Regions from separate parts of the Rhizobium sp. CNPSo 3670 genome, predicted to be linked through region 3. Evidence: predicted binding sites of a transcription regulator. Region 3 holds the regulator's gene; each other region holds the start of a gene.

Evidence for each region. The regulator LexA, encoded in region 3, represses DNA repair genes until DNA is damaged. The targets are predictions, from matches to a motif close to TGTTCNNNNTGTGTTCNG.
Region 1: a site for LexA is predicted at 2,513-2,530, ahead of AC13QO_RS00575 (YifB family Mg chelatase-like AAA ATPase). Genes of this name have one in related genera too.
Region 2: a site for LexA is predicted at 1,972-1,989, ahead of AC13QO_RS10860 (ATP-dependent helicase). Genes of this name have one in related genera too.
Region 4: a site for LexA is predicted at 2,219-2,236, ahead of AC13QO_RS00140 (DNA recombination protein RmuC). Genes of this name have one in related genera too.

The regions. Positions count from the first base shown of each region.
Region 1 is NZ_JBXSOL010000001.1:118,013-123,139, reverse strand. It holds gene rsmI (16S rRNA (cytidine(1402)-2'-O)-methyltransferase) at 1-448, shown strand, start outside; gene AC13QO_RS00590 (YraN family protein) at 441-809, shown strand; gene AC13QO_RS00585 (cupin domain-containing protein) at 929-1,432, shown strand; gene gshB (glutathione synthase) at 1,520-2,467, shown strand; gene AC13QO_RS00575 (YifB family Mg chelatase-like AAA ATPase) at 2,622-4,154, shown strand; gene cysK (cysteine synthase A) at 4,255-5,127, opposite strand, start outside.
Region 2 is NZ_JBXSOL010000008.1:165,484-170,610, reverse strand. It holds gene AC13QO_RS10860 (ATP-dependent helicase) at 1-1,924, opposite strand, end outside; gene AC13QO_RS10855 (hypothetical protein) at 2,027-2,293, opposite strand; gene AC13QO_RS10850 (hypothetical protein) at 2,530-2,793, shown strand; gene AC13QO_RS10845 (DUF982 domain-containing protein) at 3,013-3,255, opposite strand; gene AC13QO_RS10840 (hypothetical protein) at 3,517-3,906, shown strand; tRNA gene AC13QO_RS10835 (tRNA-Thr) at 3,953-4,027, opposite strand; gene AC13QO_RS10830 (hypothetical protein) at 4,184-4,378, shown strand; gene murA (UDP-N-acetylglucosamine 1-carboxyvinyltransferase) at 4,471-5,127, shown strand, end outside.
Region 3 is NZ_JBXSOL010000011.1:40,878-46,004, reverse strand. It holds gene eno (phosphopyruvate hydratase) at 1-983, opposite strand, end outside; gene kdsA (3-deoxy-8-phosphooctulonate synthase) at 1,125-1,970, opposite strand; gene AC13QO_RS13530 (VOC family protein) at 1,967-2,863, opposite strand; gene lexA (transcriptional repressor LexA) at 3,062-3,778, shown strand; gene AC13QO_RS13520 (ComEC/Rec2 family competence protein) at 3,759-5,127, opposite strand, start outside.
Region 4 is NZ_JBXSOL010000001.1:22,285-27,411, forward strand. It holds gene def (peptide deformylase) at 1-492, opposite strand, end outside; gene AC13QO_RS00135 (methyl-accepting chemotaxis protein) at 591-2,087, opposite strand; gene AC13QO_RS00140 (DNA recombination protein RmuC) at 2,269-3,492, shown strand; gene AC13QO_RS00145 (ribokinase) at 3,572-4,471, shown strand; gene AC13QO_RS00150 (methyl-accepting chemotaxis protein) at 4,712-5,127, shown strand, end outside.

The sequences.
Region 1 (5,127 bases), on a different contig from region 3:
CCTCTTTGCCGGCTTTCTTCCGGCCAAGGATAAGGCCCGCCGCGATCGTCTCGGTGAATTTGCCGCAGCCCCGGCGACGCTGATCTTTTTTGAATCGCCCCATCGCATCGCTGCCGCGCTTCTTGCCGCCGCCGATGTGCTCGGCCCGGCCCGGCCGGCCTGCGTCTGCCGTGAGTTGACCAAGACCTATGAAGAATTCCGCCGCGGCACGCTGGCCGAACTCGCCGCCCATTACCAGCAGGTGGAAAACGTCAGGGGCGAGATCGTCCTCGTCGTCGGTCCGCCGCAGCCGGTAGAAACCTCCGAGGCCGATGTCGAAGCCGTGCTTGCCGATCTGTCGATGTCGATGCCGACAGCAAAGGCTGCGACCGAGGCCGCTCGTCTCACCGGCCTGCCGCGCAAGGCGCTCTACCAGCGCCTGCTGGAGATGAAGGGCGGCAATGGGTGATAAAGACCTCACCGCCGTAAAAAGGAAGGCGCTGCGCCGCGGCCGCATGTCGGAATATGTCGCCGCCGCTTTCCTGATGCTGAAGGGATACCGTATCCTGGCGCTGCGCCACCGCACCAGGCTCGGCGAGATCGATATCGTCGCCCGCAAGGGCGACCTCGCCGTCTTCGTCGAGGTCAAGGCCCGCCATGGCGAGGCTGCGGCTATCGACGCCGTCTCCGTCGCCGCTCAGAAGCGGATCCGGGCGGCAAGCGATCTGTGGCTCGCCCGCCAGGCCGATCAGGCCCGCCTTTCCCAGCGCTACGATATCGTCGCGGTCATGCCCGGCCGGCTGCCGCGGCACTTTCCGGACGCCTTCTGAGCGCTTTCAGCCCGGTCGAGATTCCGGATTGTTAAAATTTTAGTCCCCCGTTGAACGAGCTCCTTACCTCTCTCTGCTACCCACCGTCGCAATAGGGGTTGAGATTTGGGGGTTGTTGCGTGGCCTGGAAGATGATGTTTGCAAGCGCGGTCGCCATGGCGGCGCGCTCGGTGCCGTATATCGCGCTGAAGCCGGCCGGAAAATCCTTCGTCGCCCATGCGAGCGATCATCTGCCGCTGAAATCGACGCCGATCAATCCCGACTGGATCATCAGCGGCAATCCTGAAGCCCGGACCGCCGAACATTCGCGCGGACATGACGAGGCGTCGCTGACGGCAATCTGGGATTGCACGGCGGGCGAATTCCGCTGGTATTTCGGCTGGGACGAGACCGTGATGATCCTCGAAGGCGAGGTCCATATCACCGCCGAGGATGGCACGGAACGAACCTTGCGCACCGGCGACGTCGCCTTTTTCGCCGGTGGAACCTGGGCGAGCTGGCGGGTCGACACCTACGTCCGCAAGGTCGCCTTCCTGCGCAAGCCTTTCCCGAAGCCTTTGGCGATCGCCTACCGTCTGCGCAACATGCTGCGCAACGGCGGTAGCCAAGGCATTGCCGCCTGAAAGTTGCGAACGCCCGAAGCCCTTGATGACCGTTGCGTTTAATGCCGGGCCGACCTACATCTGTCCGGCATTCAGCGAGGGACGGAAATGGCCAAGATCACCAATGTAGCGGTCCAGATGGATCATGTCGCCGGCATCAATATTGCAGGTGACTCCACCTTCGCCATGAGCCTGGAAGCGCAGGCGCGCGGCTACAGGCTCTTCCATTACACCCCCGAGCGCCTGAGCTTCCGCGACGGCAAGCTCTTTGCGAGCGTCGAGCCGATGGTGCTGCGCGACGTCAAGGGCGATCACTTCGAGCTTGGCGCGCCCGAGCGCGTCGATCTCTCGACCATGGACGTAGTGCTGCTGCGCCAGGATCCGCCCTTCGACATGGCCTATATCACCTCGACGCATCTCCTCGAGCGCATCCACCCGAAGACGCTCGTCGTCAACGATCCGGCCTGGGTGCGCAATTCGCCGGAGAAGATCTTCGTCACCGAATTCTCCGACCTGATGCCGAAGACGCTGATCACCAAGGATCCGGCCGAAATCCGCCGCTTCCGCGATGAGATGGGCGACATCATCCTGAAGCCGCTCTACGGAAATGGCGGCGCCGGCGTCTTCCATTCCACCCGCGACGACCGCAATCTCTCCTCGCTCTTGGAAATGTTCGGCCAGCTTTTCCGCGAGCCTTTCATCGCCCAGCAATATCTGCCCGACGTGCGCAAGGGCGACAAGCGCATCATCCTCGTCGACGGCGAGTTCGCCGGCGCGATCAACCGCGTGCCGGCCGAACATGACAGCCGCTCCAACATGCATGTCGGCGGCCGCGCCGAGGCGACCGAACTGACGGCGCGCGAGCAGGAAATCTGCGCCCGCATCGGCCCGGCGCTGAGGGAGCGCGGCTTCCTGCTCGTCGGCATCGACGTGATCGGCGATTACATGACCGAGATCAACGTCACCTCGCCGACAGGCATCCGCGAGGTCAGGAAGTTTGGCGGCGCCGATATAGCAAGCTTGCTCTGGGACGCGATCGAGCGCAAGCGCGGCTGAGGCTGCGATCGGGTACAACCGCGCCCGCCACTGATTATCTGCCTGCGTTCTTTTATTGTTCTTGTTTTAGTCCTGCTTCCGTGCCAGATTGCAACCGCTGGCTTTCACGGCCAAAGGGGCGGTCTCTAAGAGTTTGCGGGACAAGGGTGGGCATATGGTCGCGCGTGTCAGTACGGTAGCATTCCAGGGCATCGAAGGCGTTCCGGTCGAGGTTCAGGTCATGATCGCGCCCGGCAAGGTCGGCATGCAGATCGTCGGCCTGCCCGACAAGGCGGTGGCCGAAAGCCGCGAGCGCGTGCAGGCCGCCCTTCATGCCTCCGGCCTGGCGCTGCCGGGCAAACGGGTGACCGTCAACCTGGCGCCAGCCGATCTGCCGAAGGAAGGCTCGCATTTTGATCTGCCGATCGCACTCGCGCTAATGGCCGCCCTCGGCGCCATTCCCGCCGATGCGCTGTCGGATTTTGTCGTCGTCGGCGAACTCAACCTCGACGGAACGATCGCCGCGATCGCTGGCGCGCTGCCGGCCGCGATCGGCGCCAATGCGCTCGGCAAGGGGCTGATCTGCCCGGCCGAAAGCGGCGCGGAAGCCGCCTGGGCCGGCGCCGAGGTCGATATTCTCGCCCCGCGCAGCCTGATTGCCCTTGCCAATCATTTCCGCGGCACGCAGGTACTGTCCAGGCCGGAACCGTCGATCCGCGCCAATGCCGCCAACCTGCCTGACCTTGCCGAGATCAAGGGTCAGGAAAGCGCCAAACGCGCGCTCGAGGTGGCCGCTGCCGGCGGCCACAATCTCCTGATGGTCGGGCCTCCCGGCTCCGGCAAGTCGATGCTGGCGTCGCGCCTGCCGTCGATCCTGCCGCCGCTTTCGCCGGCCGAACTGCTTGAAGTGTCGATGGTTCATTCGATCGCCGGCCAGCTCACCGGCGGCAAGCTGTCCGACCGCCGGCCCTTCCGTACCCCGCATCATTCCGCCACCATGGCCGCCCTTGTCGGCGGCGGGCTGCGCGCCCGTCCGGGCGAGGCCTCGCTTGCCCATCACGGCGTGCTGTTCCTCGACGAATTTCCCGAGTTCACGCCGCAGGCGCTGGACGCGCTGCGCCAGCCGCTCGAAGGCGGCGAATGCGTCATTGCCCGGGCCAACCACCGCGTCTCCTATCCGGCGAAATTCCAGCTGATCGCGGCGATGAACCCCTGCCGGTGCGGCATGGCCGGTGAGCCGGGTCATACCTGCGCCCGCGGCCCGCGCTGCATGAGCGATTACCAGGCGCGCATCTCCGGGCCGCTGATGGACCGCATCGATATCCGCATCGACGTGCCGGCCGTCTCCGCCGCCGATCTCATCCGGCCGACGGCGGCCGAGGCCAGCGCCGACGTCGCCCGCCGCGTCGCCCGCGCCCGCGAAATCCGGCAGGAGCGCTTCGAAAGCGCCGGCGCCAGGGATATCGGCACCAACGCCCGCTGCTCCACCGCGATGATCGAAAAGCTCGCCGAACCCGATGCCAGCGGCCTGCAGCTCCTGCGCGATGCCGCCGAAAAAATGAAATTCTCCGCCCGCGGCTACCACCGCGTCCTCAAGGTTGCCCGCACATTGGCCGATCTCGATGACAAACCGACCGTCGGGCGTCTGCATCTCGCCGAAGCGATTTCTTACCGCATCGCTGGTGAGAGGTTGACGGCGGCGGCGTGAGGTAGAAGCGAATAGGGAGTGGCGAATAGCGAATAGCTAGCTAATTGCTTGCCTCACGCCAATCCGTCCCACATCCTATTCGCTATTCGCTATTCGCTATTCAGCTCCCCAACCCCTCAAACAGCGCCGTCGAGAGATACCGCTCCGCAAAAGACGGAATGATGATGACGATGTTTTTGCCGGCATTTTCCGGCCGGCTGCCGACCTTGATCGCGGCCGTCAGCGCCGCGCCTGAGGAGATGCCGACCGGCACGCCTTCGAGCCGGGCGATGAGGCGGGCCTGTTCGAAGGCCTCGTCGTTGGTGACGGTGACGACCTCGTCATAGATGCCGGTATCGAGGATCTTCGGCGCGAAGCCTGCGCCGATGCCCTGGATCTTGTGCGGGCCGGGATTGCCGCCTGAGAGCACCGGCGAATCGGCGGGCTCGACGGCAATGATCTGGATCTCCGGCTTATGGCTTTTCAGCACCTGGCCGACGCCGGTGATCGTGCCGCCGGTGCCGATGCCCGAGACGACGATGTCGACCTTGCCCTCGGTATCGTTCCAGATTTCCTCGGCCGTCGTCTTGCGGTGGATCTCGGGGTTGGCCGGGTTTTCGAACTGCTGCGGAATGATGGCGTCGGGAAGCGACGCTGCCAGCTCCTCCGCCTTAGCGATGGCGCCCTTCATGCCTTTCGCGCCTTCGGTCAGCACCAGCTCGGCGCCGAGCAGCGCCAGCATCTTGCGCCGTTCGACCGACATCGTTTCCGGCATGGTGAGGATCAGCCGATACCCCTTGGCGGCGGCGGCAAAGGCGAGTGCGATGCCTGTGTTGCCCGAGGTTGGCTCGATCAGCACCGTCTTGCCGGATGTGATCTTGCCCTGCGATTCCAGGCTTTCGACCATTGCCACACCGATGCGGTCCTTGACCGAGGCGATCGGATTGAAGAATTCGAGCTTGCCGAGCAGGTTTGCCACCACGCCCTTTTCCCG
Region 2 (5,127 bases), on a different contig from region 3:
GGCTGCGCGAGGCATAGACGTGCCGGTCGCCCTGGGCGTTCTGCCCATAGGTGAAGAAGCGTTGCGGCACGACGAGGTCGAGACCATCGCGGGCGCGCGTCATCGCCACGTAGAGCAGCCGGCGCTCCTCCTCGATCTCGGCGGTGGTGCCGACCGCAAGATCGCTCGGAATGCAGCCGTCGACGACGTTCAGCATGAAGACTTTCGTCCATTCCTGGCCCTTGGCGGAATGGATGGTCGACAGGATGAGATAGTCCTCGTCGAGAAGCGGCACGCCGGCTTGATCGCTGGTCGCATCCGGCGGATCGAGCGTGAGCTCGGTGAGGAAACGTTCGCGGGAGGCATAACCCCCGGCGATCTGCTCCAACTGCAACAGATCGGCCTGCCGTGTCGAAGCGTCCTCGTGCAGCCGCTCCAGATGCGGCGCATACCATTGCCGCGCCAGCTCGATTTCCGCCGGCCAGCCGGCCTTGCCGGATTTCAGCTCCTGCAGCATCGAAACGAAGGCGGTCCAGTCCTCGCCGGAGCGTGGCGGCGCTGGCATAGACGCCAGAGCAGACAACGGGCTCGCATCCTCGGCCATCAGATCGAGCGCCTTCTGCGCCGTCGACGGCCCGACGCCCGGCAGGATCTGCATCAGCCGGAAGCCCGCCACCCGGTCGCGCGGATTGTGCGAAAAGCGAAGCGCGGCCAGCATGTCCTTCACATGCGCGCTGTCGAGAAACTTCAACCCGCCGAACTTGACGAAGGGAATGTTGCGGCGGGTCAGCTCGACCTCCAGCGGCCCGCTGTGGTGGGCGGCGCGGAAGAGCACGGCCTGCTGCTTGAGCTTCAGGCCTTCCTCGCGATTGTCGAGCACCTTGTCGGCGACATAACGCGCCTGCTCGGCCTCGTCCCGCACAGAAACCAGGCGCGGCCGCTCCGCCGATTGCCGCTCGGTCCAGAGATTCTTGGTGAAGCGCTCGGAGGCGAGATCGATGACGGCATTCGCCGCCGCCAGGATCGGCTGCGTCGAGCGGTAATTGCGGTCGAGGGTGACGATATCGGCGGCCGGGCTGAAGGCGGCGGGAAAATCGAGGATATTGCGAACCGTCGCCGCACGGAAGGAATAGATCGACTGCGCGTCGTCGCCGACGACGGTCAGCCCCTGTCCCTGGGGCTTCAGCGCCAGAAGGATCGAGGCCTGCAGCCTGTTCGTATCCTGATATTCATCGACGAGCACATGGTCGAAGCGGCTGCCGATATCCTCGGCAATCACGCTCTCGCCGACCATCTGCGCCCAGTAGAGCAGGAGGTCGTCGTAATCGAGCACGTTCTGAGCCTGCTTCGCCTCGACATAGCAGGCGAAAAGCTCACGCAGCTGTTGCTCCCACGCCGCGCACCAGGGAAAGGCGTCGCGCAGCACCTGGTCGAGCGCGGTTTCCGAATTCACCGCCCGGGAATAGATGGCAAGGCAGGTGCCCTTGGACGGAAAGCGGCTTTCCGTCTTTGAGAAGCCGAGATCGTGCCGGATGAGGTTCATCAGATCGGCGCTGTCTTCGCGGTCGTGAATGGTGAAATCGGCATCGAGGCCGATCTGTTGGGCATAATCGCGCAGCAGCCGGGCGCCGATGCCGTGGAAAGTGCCGGACCAGTTGAGCGCATCGGCCATGATGCCGGCATTCGAACCCAGCACATCACGGCAGATGCGCTCGACGCGCCGCGCCATCTCGGCGGCCGCCCGGCGCGAGAAGGTCATCAGCAGGATGCGGCGCGGATCGGCGCCCTTGACGATCAGATGGGCGACGCGATGCGCCAGCGTGTTCGTCTTGCCGGAGCCGGCGCCGGCAATGACCAGCAGCGGCCCGGCAATATGACTGCCGTCGGTGAGCGTGCCGTGCTCGACGGCCATGCGCTGCTGGGGATTGAGCTTTTCGAGATACATCCAGCCGTCCGGTCGGGCTCCCGCAGAATCACTGCGAGAAGATTAGATGTTCCTTGAATGTTCGCGATTTCAGCCGCTGTCAAGTCTGCGGCGCGGCGATCCTCAATCGGGAAAATCCGGTCCCACCTCGCGCCGCACCAGTTTCAAGCTGCGGTCCGGCTGAAGAATATAGGTTTCCTCCACGCGCTGCCCCGTCTCATTGTAGAACTGATTGTAGACGGCGCTGCCGATCGGGGATTTTGTGAGCTTGGTCCGCGGCTGGCCGCCATAGGTGATGCTCCCGGGAATGGGTTCCAGCGCCGGGCTATCAGCCGAGGAGCAGCCGGCCAGCAAAACCGCGGCAACAAAGGCGGGCAGAAGCACTTTCATCGTCGTCATCCCTCTTTTCGAACCGAATATGGAAGGCGTAGCCTCCTTCGCCAAGGGCTGCCTGCCCGCAGCCCTCTTGAAGGTTTCGTGCGTCGGCGCGGCGGTGTCGACGGGCGGCCTAGATAGCGGAAGCATCGTCGGCTGAAGCTATGTGCATAGCCGCCTGTTGCGGCGCTGAGGGAACCAAGTGAGCCCCCACGTGTTGAAATGCCGGACCTGAAACGCTGGAGACCATCATGCAGTCGCTTCTTCGCCTCTGGGCAACGACCTTGATTATCGGTTGCGGTGTCTTTGCCGGCTCCGCCTATGCCTCACTCGAAACCGGCACGAATTATTCCGCCCTTCCGAAGGACCAGATCGCTCTCAACGAATACACCGAGACGGCCGCGTGCAAGCCGGCAGAGCCGCACTATCTGCCGTCCTTCATTCGCGCGGCGGACGGTACGATCATCGGTGTAGGCTATCTCGAGGTGGAAAATGAAGGCGGGGCGGACTGCTGAAAATCCGATCTGCTCGAACGAGGCTCGCCTGCTTTTCCGGTGACGAGCCTCTGACCATCATCATGATGGCTGCCTGTTTTCTATCGAAGCACCTGTCCCAGGCGCAACGCCTTTTGCGCCAAAACCCGGCGCCTGCTGGATGCAAGGTTAAGCAAAAATTAGACAATGTATCGTTCCGGCACGTCATGCCGATCAAATCGACAATAGCCGACGGCCTTGCTAGTGCAGCTTCAGTTTCGCCTCTTCGGCCGCCGCCAGGAACTCGGCTCTCGCCTCCTCCACGCTCTTGCGCCCGTCGAGCGCTGCCCGGCAGGTGCTGCGCGCCTTGATATAATGAAGCCCGCGCGAACTCGGCCAGAAATCCGCTAGGCATTTCAACGCATCGAACGGCCCGGTAACCGTTCGCGCATCGGCATCTTCGAAACCGACCGTGACCGGGCTGTTCCATCGTTCAGTTGCCATCGATACTCCTCCAAGATTGTCGACAGAAACAGGATGCTGCGCCTCCCATTCTCAGGACGGACGCCGCCATGGTAGGCATTCTAGCGCGATTTTTGCCGTCAACAATGGTGAATCGTTTGTTGCTGATCAGGCGAATGCCAGCTTGAGTGACGCGGATCGCCTGGGTGTGCGCGACCGGAGCAATTTTGAGTAGTCGCAGATAAGTTGTATGCCGCTAGCGCGATGCTACCGCTACCGTGTTCGGAAAGCTGGGGGCTCGACATGGGTTTCGATCGAAATTTGATTCAGGCTGCTTTTCTCTCAGTGGCGCTGGCACTGCCGGCGTTCGCCGGCGGCGCAGAGATGTCAGCCGAAGAGGCCTTCCTGGCGCGTATACACTCTGACGTCCTCCCAAGAATGCAGCTGGAATATCTGCAAACCGCCGTCAGTCAGTTTGTACACGCGATCGATATCGCTGCCTTTCGCGCACGCTTGATGCGCGAAGAGGCATTACAGCAATGGTATGTCGAGGACATCTACGATGGAGTGCCTGTGAGGGTAAATGCCGAGCTTCTTGACAGATGGGCCCTGTCGCCATCCATGCCCTATCGTCTCGAAACTGATGTTCCCGATTGCGCTCACGGTAGCGTGCTGCTTCCCACTTGTCCCTAGCGCTCATCCAGCGCAGACGTAATAATGTCCGCTGCTGAAAGAAAACTGGTGCTGCCGAGTGGGATTGAACCACCGACCTCACCCTTACCAAGGGTGTGCTCTACCACTGAGCTACGGCAGCAGGACCAGATCCGCGTGGAGCCGGGCGGCTCAATTGCGGGAACGGGGCGGCTATTGCCACAGCTTGACGACAAGCGCAAGCCGCAAAATCCAACTTCGCGTGGATAGAGATGCAAGGGACTTTTGGATCGGCGCGAATTCGGCTAATTCTGTTGACATGAACGACAAGACCGAAGCCGGCCAGAAGAGCCGTAAAGAGGCGATCGAGGCACAGGCGAAACTGCGCCGCGAGCGCGCCGCCGAAAAGCTCAGGGAAAATCTTTCCAGACGCAAACAGCAGGTGCGTGCCCGCCGTTCCGGCCAGGCCGACGAAACTAACGGGCTGCCCGCCGCAAAAATGGACGAATCGTAATGTTCCGTCCCTGGCGAATTGAAGCCTCTTCATAAATCCCCTAAACACCTCACTCCTTCTTTCAAGGCAGAACTTTCAGGAAGTAAGCGCACATGGATCGTATCAGAATTGTCGGCGGTAATGAGCTGAATGGCATCATTCCGATTTCCGGCGCCAAGAATGCCGCACTGCCGCTGATGATCGCCTCGCTTCTGACCAGTGACACGCTGACGCTGGAAAACGTGCCGCACTTGGCAGACGTCGAGCTTCTGATGCGCATCCTCGGCAATCACGGCGTCGATGTCGCCGTCAACGGCCGCCGCGAGCGCCAGGAGGATTCCTACGCCCGCACGATCCATTTCACCTGCCGCACCATCGTCGATACCACCGCTTCTTACGAACTGGTCTCGAAGATGCGCGCCTCCTTCTGGGTTATTGGGCCGCTCTTGGCGCGTGAGGGCCATTGCCGCGTTTCGCTGCCGGGCGGTTGCGCCATCGGCACGCGCCCCGTCGATCTCTTCATCGACGGCCTGACGGCACTCGGTGCGACCATGGAGATCGATGCCGGCTATATCAATGCCCGGGCGCCGGACGGCGGGCTGATCGGTGCGCGCTACACCTTCCCGAAGGTCTCCGTCGGGGCCACCCATGTGTTGATGATGGCCGCGACCCTTGCCCGCGGCACTACTGTCATCGGCAACGCCGCCCGTGAACCCGAAGTCGCCGACCTCGCCAACTGCCTGAACGCCATGGGCGCCAAGATATCAGGC
Region 3 (5,127 bases):
CCCATGCGGATGCCGTCGCGAAGGCGGGCCGAGTTGGTGACGAAGAGATCGTCGCCGACGAGCTGAGTCTTCTTGCCGATCAGATCGGTCAGCGCCTTCCAGCCCTCCCAGTCGTCTTCGGCCATGCCGTCTTCGATCGAGATGATCGGGTATTTGCCGGCGAGCTCGGCCAGATATTCGGCCATGGCGCCAGACTCGAGCGTGCGGCCTTCGCCCTCCAGAACATACTTGCCGTCCTTGAAGAATTCCGTCGAGGCGCAGTCGAGGCCGAGGCACATGTCGTCGCCCGGCTTGTAGCCGGCTTTCTCGATCGACTTCATGATGAAGTCGAGGGCTTCGGGCGCACTCTTCAGGCCGGGAGCGAAGCCGCCTTCGTCACCGACATTGGTGTTGTGGCCCTGCGCGGCAAGCTCCTTGCGGAGCGTATGGAAGACTTCCGAACCCATGCGCACGGCGTCGGCGATCGAATCGGCGCCGACCGGCAGGATCATGAATTCCTGGAAGTCGATCGGGTTGTCGGCATGAGCGCCGCCGTTGATGATGTTCATCATCGGCACCGGCAGGAGGCTGGCGGAAGCGCCGCCGACGTAACGGTAAAGCGGCAGGCCGGATGCCTGGGCCGCAGCCTTGGCGACGGCGAGCGAGACGCCAAGGATGGCGTTGGCGCCGAGGCGCGACTTGTTCGGGGTGCCATCGAGCTCGATCATGATGTTGTCGATCTGGATCTGATTTTCGGCGTCGATGCCGCCGATCGCGTCGAAGATCTCGGTGTTGGCGGCCTCGACCGCCTTTTCGACGCCCTTGCCGAGGTAGCGCTTGCCGCCGTCGCGCAGCTCGACCGCCTCATGTGCGCCCGTCGAGGCGCCCGAGGGAACGGCCGCGCGGCCCATGCTGCCGTCTTCGAGATAGACGTCGACTTCGACGGTGGGGTTGCCACGGCTATCGAGGATCTCGCGGGCGATGATATCGGTGATTGCAGTCATGGGTTCTTCCTGCTCGGTGGGTGATAAGTCGTTCGAAGCCTGTCATAATCGAAGGCGTACAAATTACAATGGCGCAATTTTCCGCCTTCGAAGGTGTATGGCATCGTGGCCTAGACCACGATCATGTCAGCCTGTTGAACGTTAGGCCTTGGCGATCGCATCGAAGGCAAGCAACTTCTCGAGCAGTCGCGGCATGTCCTTGAGATAGACCATGTTCGGCCCGTCGGACGGTGCATTGTCGGGATCCTGATGGGTTTCGACGAAGACGCCGGCAATTCCCGTCGCCACTGCCGCGCGCGCCAGCGTTTCCACGAACTCGCGCTGGCCGCCGGAGGAATCGCCCTGCCCGCCCGGCTGCGCCACGGAATGGGTGGCGTCAAAAATGACGGGAGCCCCCATCGCCGCCATGATCGGCAGCGAACGCATGTCGGAAACCAGCGTATTGTAACCGAAGGAGGCACCGCGCTCGCACAAGAGCACATTCGGATTGCCGCTGGCGTTGAGCTTCTTCAGAACGTTCTTCATATCCCAAGGGGCGAGGAACTGGCCCTTCTTGACATTGACGGCGCGGCCGGTCCTAGCGGCGGCGATCAGAAGGTCGGTCTGACGGCAGAGGAAGGCCGGGATCTGCAGGACATCAACCACCTTGGCCACCTCGGCGCATTGCTCGGCCGTATGGACGTCGGTTACGACGGGAAAGCCGAATTCCTTCTTGAGGTCGGCAAAGACCTCCATGCCCTTTTCCAGGCCGATGCCGCGTTCAGCCGAGAGCGAGGTACGGTTCGCCTTGTCGAAGGAGCTCTTGTAGACGAGGCCAATGCCGAGCTTGCCGCAAAGCTCCTTCAGCGTGCCGGCGACCATGAAGGCGTGATCCCGGCTCTCCATTTGGCATGGACCGGCGATCAGCGACAAGCGGCCAGTATTGGAAAAAGTGACCTGGCCTTCGCCTTCGCCGATCCTGACTTCGGAATTCGTGTCGGTGCTCATCGTGTTTCCTCGAAGGCGAAGAGCGCACCCTGCCCGGGCGTGGGCTTCACCAGAATGCGATTGTTCTTGCGTGTGAATGTGATCCCGTTAGCACCCAAATGCGCTTCTGTCACGGCAAGATCGATGACGGTGAAGAGGATTGCCCGCCCCCGCAGGCCGCGATCGGCTGATGAGACAGCGGTTTCGAAATAGGCCTCCAGCCCTTCCGGCGTCATCAAGCTGATCTTTGCATTCGATGCCGCGATATTCATGCCGAAACCGGTTTTCTCCACCGCCGCCTGCCCAATCGCGAGCCCGACGAAGGCGGCGAATGCCGCCGGGTCCGGTGCACAAAGTGCGATCTCGGCAATGCCGATCACGCCATTGGCGTGCGTCTCCAGCGCGGCGCGATCTGTAGGGAACGAATTGATGCGCTGGCAAGTAAAGAGAAAGAAATCGGGGGCGCGCAAATCAGCTGCAAAGGCCAGCTTAAAGCTGCCGACGCTCTCCGAACCGTCCGGCATCCGCATCGGCCGGCTGAACTGCAACATCTCACCGGCGCTCGCGCCGTTGCTGACGAAGCGCTTATGATCGAGGTCGGCATCCTCGCTGAGGAAGGCCAGCGCAGAAAGTCCCTCCTCGCCGCAGCGGAAACGGAAGGCGCGATTGCGGGCGATGAAGACGTTGCCCTGGCGGGCTGCTGCCTCGCTCTCGTCGACACTCGCCACGCCAAGCGGCTCCAGATAGGTCTTGTCGGCGAAAAAGACGCAGGCATTCTCCGTTCCGAAGGGATGGCCCCCATCGGCGGCGACGGTGAAACCGAGCTTGCCGAGCCTTTCACGCGCCAGATCGATATTGACCACGGGCAGCACGACATGATCCAGCGGGTGCGACCTGGCGGAACGCGCGTTCATGAATATCCCTCCTGAAACCGGCAAGAGATGTGCGACAGCATCTCCCTCAATGCAAGACATGTGCGCCAATCCAGCAAATGAAAATAAAAATCTCCGCGAGTTGACGTGAACTTTTACGGAAATTTAGCTACTTGCGGAACACATATGGAACATATAGTGTCCGTTCTGGATTTGTTTCAATCACGGGGTCTGACGTCGATGCTCACGCGCAAACAACAGGAGCTTCTCCTTTTCATCCATGAGCGCATGAAGGAATCCGGCGTTCCTCCCTCTTTCGACGAAATGAAGGATGCCCTGGATCTCGCCTCGAAATCCGGCATTCACCGCCTGATCACGGCGCTTGAGGAACGCGGCTTCATTCGCCGCCTACCGAACCGCGCCCGGGCGCTCGAGGTGATCAAGCTTCCGGAGGCCTATAACCCCAGTCTTCAGCGTCGCGGTTTTTCGCCGAGCGTCATCGAGGGCAGCCTCGGCAAGCCCCAGCCGGTCGCCGCCCCCGCTGCGCCAAAGCCGATCGCCGACAATGGCAATTCCGTCTCCGTGCCGGTCATGGGACGTATCGCCGCCGGCGTTCCGATCTCGGCGATCCAGAACAACACCCACGACATCGTCGTTCCCGCAGATATGCTCGGCTCCGGTGAGCACTATGCGCTGGAGGTCAAAGGCGATTCGATGATCGACGCCGGCATCTTCGACGGCGACACCGTGATCATTCGCAACGGCAGTACCGCCAGTCCCGGCGATATCGTCGTTGCCCTCGTCGATGACGAGGAAGCAACGCTGAAGCGTTTCCGCCGCAAGGGCGCCTCGATCGCGCTCGAGGCCGCCAACCCGGCTTATGAGACCCGCATCTTCGGGCCCGACCGCGTGAAGGTGCAGGGTAAGCTCGTCGGCCTCATCCGTCGCTATCACTGACGCCGGATGGGCTGGAATCGGTAAAACGATCATTGCGCCAATCATAGGCGCGATGGCGCATCCATGGTCGCGACAAAGCATCGAAGGCGGTGGTGACCTCCAGGGCGGCATCGGCGAAACGCAATTCGAGCGAGCCGGTCCTACGCAGCGTCTCGCCGGTGAAAAGCGTGCCACCTGAACGGCAGCGGTTGAAACGCAGACGGACCGACGTCACGACGATATCGGCCGTATCGCAGGCCGGGCCGAGATAGGCGGCATTGTCGATAACGGTGACGATATGGCCATTGCCAAGTCTTGATGTGCACCAAGCCTTCTTGACGCAGGAAAAACGGTTTGCTTCACCGCCTGCTGCGGCTACCCGCATCGCCGCACTCGCTTCGTTCTGCTGATCGCGGGAAAGCCCGACACGGCGGCCTTCTCCTTCCGGCGGGATGGCCGGACCATCCAGCATCGTCGGCGGATCATGTGTCGGCAGCACCAGCGCTCTCTGCCACTGGTCGAATATGAAATCCGGCGGGTTTTCACGGTTGGAAGCTATTGCCTCAGCCGCGACGACCGCAACCAGACTGCCATCCTCCGAAATCACCAGATCCGGCGGCCGGGGGACCGGCAGAAGCAGCACGATGAGCGTCGAGATGGCGATGATCGATGTGCCGACGTGGCGCAGCCGAGTTCGCAGTAGCGTCAGCAGCAGAAAGCCTGCCACCGCCACTGCGAAATACCAGCCGGGCAAGCGGCCGATGCCGATATCACCGCCCCAGCCGGACACCGTCTTGGCAACCGCAATCACCAGATCGAGGCCGAATCCGACGACCTTCCAGAGCGGAGCGTCCAGACCGAAAGGCATGAGCAACATCGCCAACAATCCGGCCGGCATGACGATGAAGGAGATAATCGGCATCGTCGCAAGGTTTGCCGGCAGGCCGTAAGCCGTCAGGCGATGAAAATGCTCGATCGAAAACAATGCGGTGGAAAAGCCGCCGATCAGCGAGGTCAGGAAGACGCCGCCGAAGAAACCGGCGACGGCAGCCACCGGCCTCATGATCGGCAGTTTCAGAAAAGCGTTTTCGCGGACACGCCTGTCCTTCCACAACTGATAGCCCGATACCAAGGCCAATGTGGCGGCAAAGGACATCTGAAAGCTCGGTCCCAATACTTCCGAAGGTGAAATGGCGATGATGATGAGCGCGGAGAGAACGACATTGCGCAGGCTGATCGACGGCCTGTCGAAGAAGACGGCAATCAGCATGATGGCCATCATGATAAAGGCGCGCTCGGCCGAAACCCCGAAACCGGAGATCAGGTAATAGGCGGTGACGGCGATGAGCGCGCCGGCAGCGGCGATCTTC
Region 4 (5,127 bases), on a different contig from region 3:
CTTGGTGAACTTCTTGATCACCATCTCCCGCTTCAGCCGCGAGATATGGTCGATGAAGAGCACGCCGTTCAAGTGATCGATCTCGTGCTGCAGGCAGGTGGCAAGCAGCCCGTCGGCTTCCACCATCTGTTCCCTGCCGTCGCGGTCGAGGTATTTCACCGAGACGACAGCCGGGCGCTCGACCTCGGCATAATAGTCCGGAATCGACAAGCAGCCTTCCTCATAGACCGAGCGCTCGTCGGACGATTTGACGGTCTCGGGATTGATGAAGACCTGCGGCTGCTTTTCCTCGCCCTCGCGGGAGACGTCAATGACCAGCATGCGGCGCGGCACGCCGATCTGGATTGCGGCGAGGCCGATGCCCGGCGCGTCGTACATGGTTTCCAGCATGTCGTCGGCAAGGCGCTGCAGGTCGGCATCCACACGCTCGATCGGCTTGGAGAGCTGACGGAGAACGGGGTCGGGAAGAATGATGAGTGGCTTGATGGTCATGGGCGTTCCCATAACCCATCTTTTCCCGCTATGGAATTATCCGGCGGGCGGGGAAGACGCTTTTTTGCGTCCCCGCCCGGAATTTCGCCATATTTGGGTCAGGCCGCCCGGCGGGCACCGACGACGGCGTGGGCTTCCGGACGGGCGCGGAAGCGGCGCAACAGCTCGATCAACTGGTCCACCTCGTCCTTGAGGCGGCAGGTTTCCGCCGACGTGCGCTCGACCATGCCGGAATTCTGCTGGGTGATTTCGCCCATGCTGCGGATCGCCACGCTGACCTCGTTGACGCCGGTCGCCTGATCGCGGGCGGCGGCGGCGATATCGGCGACGAAGCGGTTGATGATGTCGATGCGGCTGATCATATCGTTCAGTGCCTCGCCGGTGCTCGAGACGATGCCGACACCCTCGTTAACCTGACTCGAACTCTGCGAGATCAGGTTCTTGATCTCCTTGGCAGCATCGGCCGTGCGCTGGGCGAGCTGGCGGACTTCCTGCGCGACGACCGCAAAACCCTTGCCGGCATCACCGGCGCGCGCCGCCTCGACGCCGGCGTTCAGCGCCAGAAGATTGGTCTGGAAGGCGATTTCGTCGATGACGCCGATAATTTTGGAAATCTCCGTCGAGGATTTCTCGATACCGGCCATCGCCGACACGGCGCTGGTGACGAGTTCGCCCGAATTCTTCGCCTTCTGCTGCGTCTCGCGTACGGCGTCCGAAGCCTTCTCGGCGTTGGCGGCGGTCTGGCCGACGCTGACGGAAAGCTGTTGCAGGGCAGCCGAACTCTCCTCGACGCCGGCCGCCTGCTGGGCAGTGCGCAATGCGAGATCGTTGGTCGCATTGGAGATGACGTCGGCGCCATTCATGATATGGCCCGACGTGTCGCGCACCGATGCGAAGGAATGGCGCAGCGCCTTGACGGCACGGTTGTAATCCTCGGCCATCTGCCGAAAATTACCGGGCAGGTCGGATGGCAGAGTGGCCTCGAGATCGCCGCTCGACAGCGCCTCCAGACCGCGGCGCAGCTGCTCCAGCGCCATCGCCTGATCGGCCTCGGCCTGGGCACGCTGCTCTTCCAGAGCCTGGCGCTTGGCTTCAAGCGTCTCGAGGTAGACCGAGATCGAATAATCCATGTCGAGCATGCCGGCCTTGATGACCGCCGACAGCCTTTCGGCGAGCAATTTGCCCTGCTGGCGCGCAAAGACCGACGGCCACTGCTTCTCCATGATGCCCTTGACGAGCTCGGACAGAACCAGGGCATAGCCGCCGACATACCAGCGCGGCTCCAGCCCGATGCGGGCGTGCGTGCGCCCGACCGCGGTCACGCCGTCGACGTAGGTTTCGTCGAAGGCGCCGCCTGCAAGCTTGCCCCAATGATCCTGCTGCCGCTTCTTGGCATGAGCGACATGGTTCTTGTCGGCGAAAAAGCCTGAGACGGCGGGGGTCTTGGCGATCTTGGCATAGAACGTGTCGAGGGCACCGCCGATTAGCTCTGATATGACGGGGCTGAGATCCCGTATCGACCGGCGCGCCGCCTCGTCCAGTTCGATGAAATCGAGGCGCTGCCTGAGTGCACTGTCGGTCTGCTGGGATGTCATGGAAATCTCTGTACTTGGCGCAACGGCGCTGGAGGGAATTCTGCGGCACAGATTTTGGCGAATATGGTTGAGCAATGGTTAAATCGGCGGCGATTTTCTGCATCGGTGAGGAAAAAGGCGACAGAGGATTTCGTTCACGTTTTGATCTATGTATTGCCGCAGCTTCTGTTATGGTTGCGGCATGACCGTTCATTCCGAATCGCTCGCCCTCTCCAACGCCTCTCTGAGCCCGGCCATGCTGGCGCTTGCCGGCGGCGTTTTTGTCGCCTTCGTGCTTCTGGTGATCATCCTTCTCTTGCGCAGCGCCAGCCTCCGCCGCGAGCAGGCGGAGGAGGCGAGCCTCCGGGCTGGCGAAAGCGAGGCGCGCATGGCCGAGCTTTTGAAGATCCAGGCGGAGATGCAGGGCCGCATCACGGCCATGGCCGAGGTTTTCGGCGCGCGCCAGAGCGAGCTCAATCAGGCAATCAGCCAACGCCTCGACGGCATGTCGCAGCGCGTCAGCTCGACGATCACCGAGCAGACGAAATCGACGCATGAGAACCTGCAGCGGCTGCAGGAGCGGCTGGCGGTCATCGATGCGGCGCAGAACAATATCCAGACGCTCGCCAAGGACGTCGTCGGACTGCAGGCGATTCTCTCGAACAAGCAGACGCGCGGCGCCTTCGGCCAGTCGCGGATGGAGACGATCGTCGCCGACGGCCTGCCGATGGGGGCCTATGCCTTCCAGCAAACGCTCTCAAACGGGTCGCGGCCCGACTGCACCATCCGCATGCCTAACGGCGCGCCGCCGCTTGTCATCGATGCGAAGTTCCCGCTCGAAGCCTGGAACGCCATCCGTGACGCCGGCAGCCCCGAGGCCGCCAAAATCGCCGGCCAGCAGTTCCGCCGCGACCTGGAGATCCATATCCGGGATATTTCCGAGAAATATCTGATTCAGGGGGAAACCCAGGAGACGGCCTTTCTCTTCGTGCCGTCGGAATCGATCTTCGCGGAGATCCACGAGAACTTCGAGGCCCTGGTGCAGAAAGCACACCGGGCGCGCATCGTCATCGTCTCGCCGTCACTGCTGATGCTGTCGATCCAGGTCATCCAGGCGGTGCTGAAAGACCAGCGCATGCGGGCGCAGGCGCATCTGATCCAGGGCGAGGTGGCGATCCTGATGGACGATCTCGGCCGTCTCGACGAGCGGGTGCGCAAGCTGCAGGGCCATTTCGCCATGGCGCAGAAGGATATCGACATGGTCGTCACGTCAGCCGACAAGCTCACCAGGCGCGGCGCCAAGATCGAGGCGCTGGAATTCGAGGCAGGCGGCGACGCCAGGCCAGCCCGCGACGACGAGACTCCGGCCAAATCCGTGGAAAGCCGTACCGGCCTTCTCAAGCTTCGGGTGGTTGACGAGGAGTGACCGCTTCGGGCAGTGTCTCGCCCCATGAAATAGCAGGAGCATGATGTCATTGGCATGCTCCAAAAGACGGGACAGCCTGATGATCACAGTTTTCGGATCCATCAACATGGATCTCATCGCCACGACCGAGCGACTGCCGAAGCCCGGCGAAACGGTGGCCGGCAACGGTTTTGCCACGGCCGCCGGCGGCAAGGGCGCCAACCAGGCGCTGGCAGCCCGCCGCGCCGGCCGCTATGTGCATATGGCCGGCGCCGTCGGCAAGGATGCTTTTGCTGCCGATGCTCTTTCTCTGCTCGATGAGGCAGGAACCGATCTCTCCCTCGTCAAGCATATCGACGGTCCCACAGGAACGGCGCTGATCCTGGTCGGCGGCGACGGCGAGAACATGATTGCCGTGGTGCCGGGCGCCAACGGCCTGGTCGCGCCCGCCGATGCGGAAACCGCGATCGGCCGCATGCACGAAGGCGACATACTGATGTTGCAGCTTGAGGTGCCGGTCGCGGCCGTCGAACGCGCGCTCTCGGCCGCACGCGCCAAGGGCATCACCAGCATCCTCAACCTCGCCCCACTGATTCCCGATGCGCCGCGTCTCGGACGCCTCGCCGATATCGTCATTGCCAATGAGACTGAGTTCGAGCGACTTGCCGGACAGGACGGCATGGACGCAGGAGCGCGCGAGGCAGCGCTTGTCCGCCTGCATCATGAAACCGGCCAGACCCTGATCGTGACGCTCGGCGGCGATGGCGTCATCGCCATTCGTGACGGGGTCCTCTCAAGAGCGCAGGGGCTGGCGATCGATCCTGTCGATACGGTCGGAGCGGGAGACACCTTCTGCGGCTATTTCGCCGCCAGCCTCGATGACGGGCTTGATTTTCCGACAGCGCTGCGCCGCGCGGCGGTCGCCGGTTCGCTCGCATGCCTCAAATCAGGCGCGCAACCGTCGATTCCTTTGAGTGGGGAAGTCGCAGACAGAATATAGCCTGGCCTGCCTGCGAAACGTCGGCAGATGTCCTTCAATTTTAAAGGAGATTTCTGCGGTTTTGCTCATATAACCACTCAAGTTTCATTTAAATTTAACAGGTCTCCGGCGATCTTCCCAGCGATCGCCGGATCGTCGCATGTGCGGATCCGCGGCTGATGCGGCGGCTCCATGACGGAGCCATGCCTTCGCTCCTGCGCCGAAGAATGCCCGTTCGGCGCATCCTTGCCTGAGGAACCCATGTTCATTTTTCGCATGAAATCGCTTGCGGCGAAACTTATCGCCATCACCGGCATTGCCATCGCGCTTGTTCTCATCGCTTCGAACTTTTTCCTCATCGGCCAGACCAGGGATCGCGTTCAGATGCTGACGATGGATCAAGCCAATCTCGAGGCAAAGTCGATCGCCAATGAGATCGCCGCCAATGTCGGCGAACTCGCCAGCGCTGCCCGCAGCATGTCAGGCGTCATCGGCCGAGCCCACGATGGAAAGTCGCTCGATCGCAAGGGCATGATCAACGTGCTGAAAGCCAATCTGGAACAGAATGCCTTCGCCTTCGGCAGCTGGTTCTGCGAGCAGCTTGGTGCGCTGGACGGAAAGACGACCGAGATTGCCAACAACAATGACGAAGGCACCAACAAGAACGGCGCCTTCAC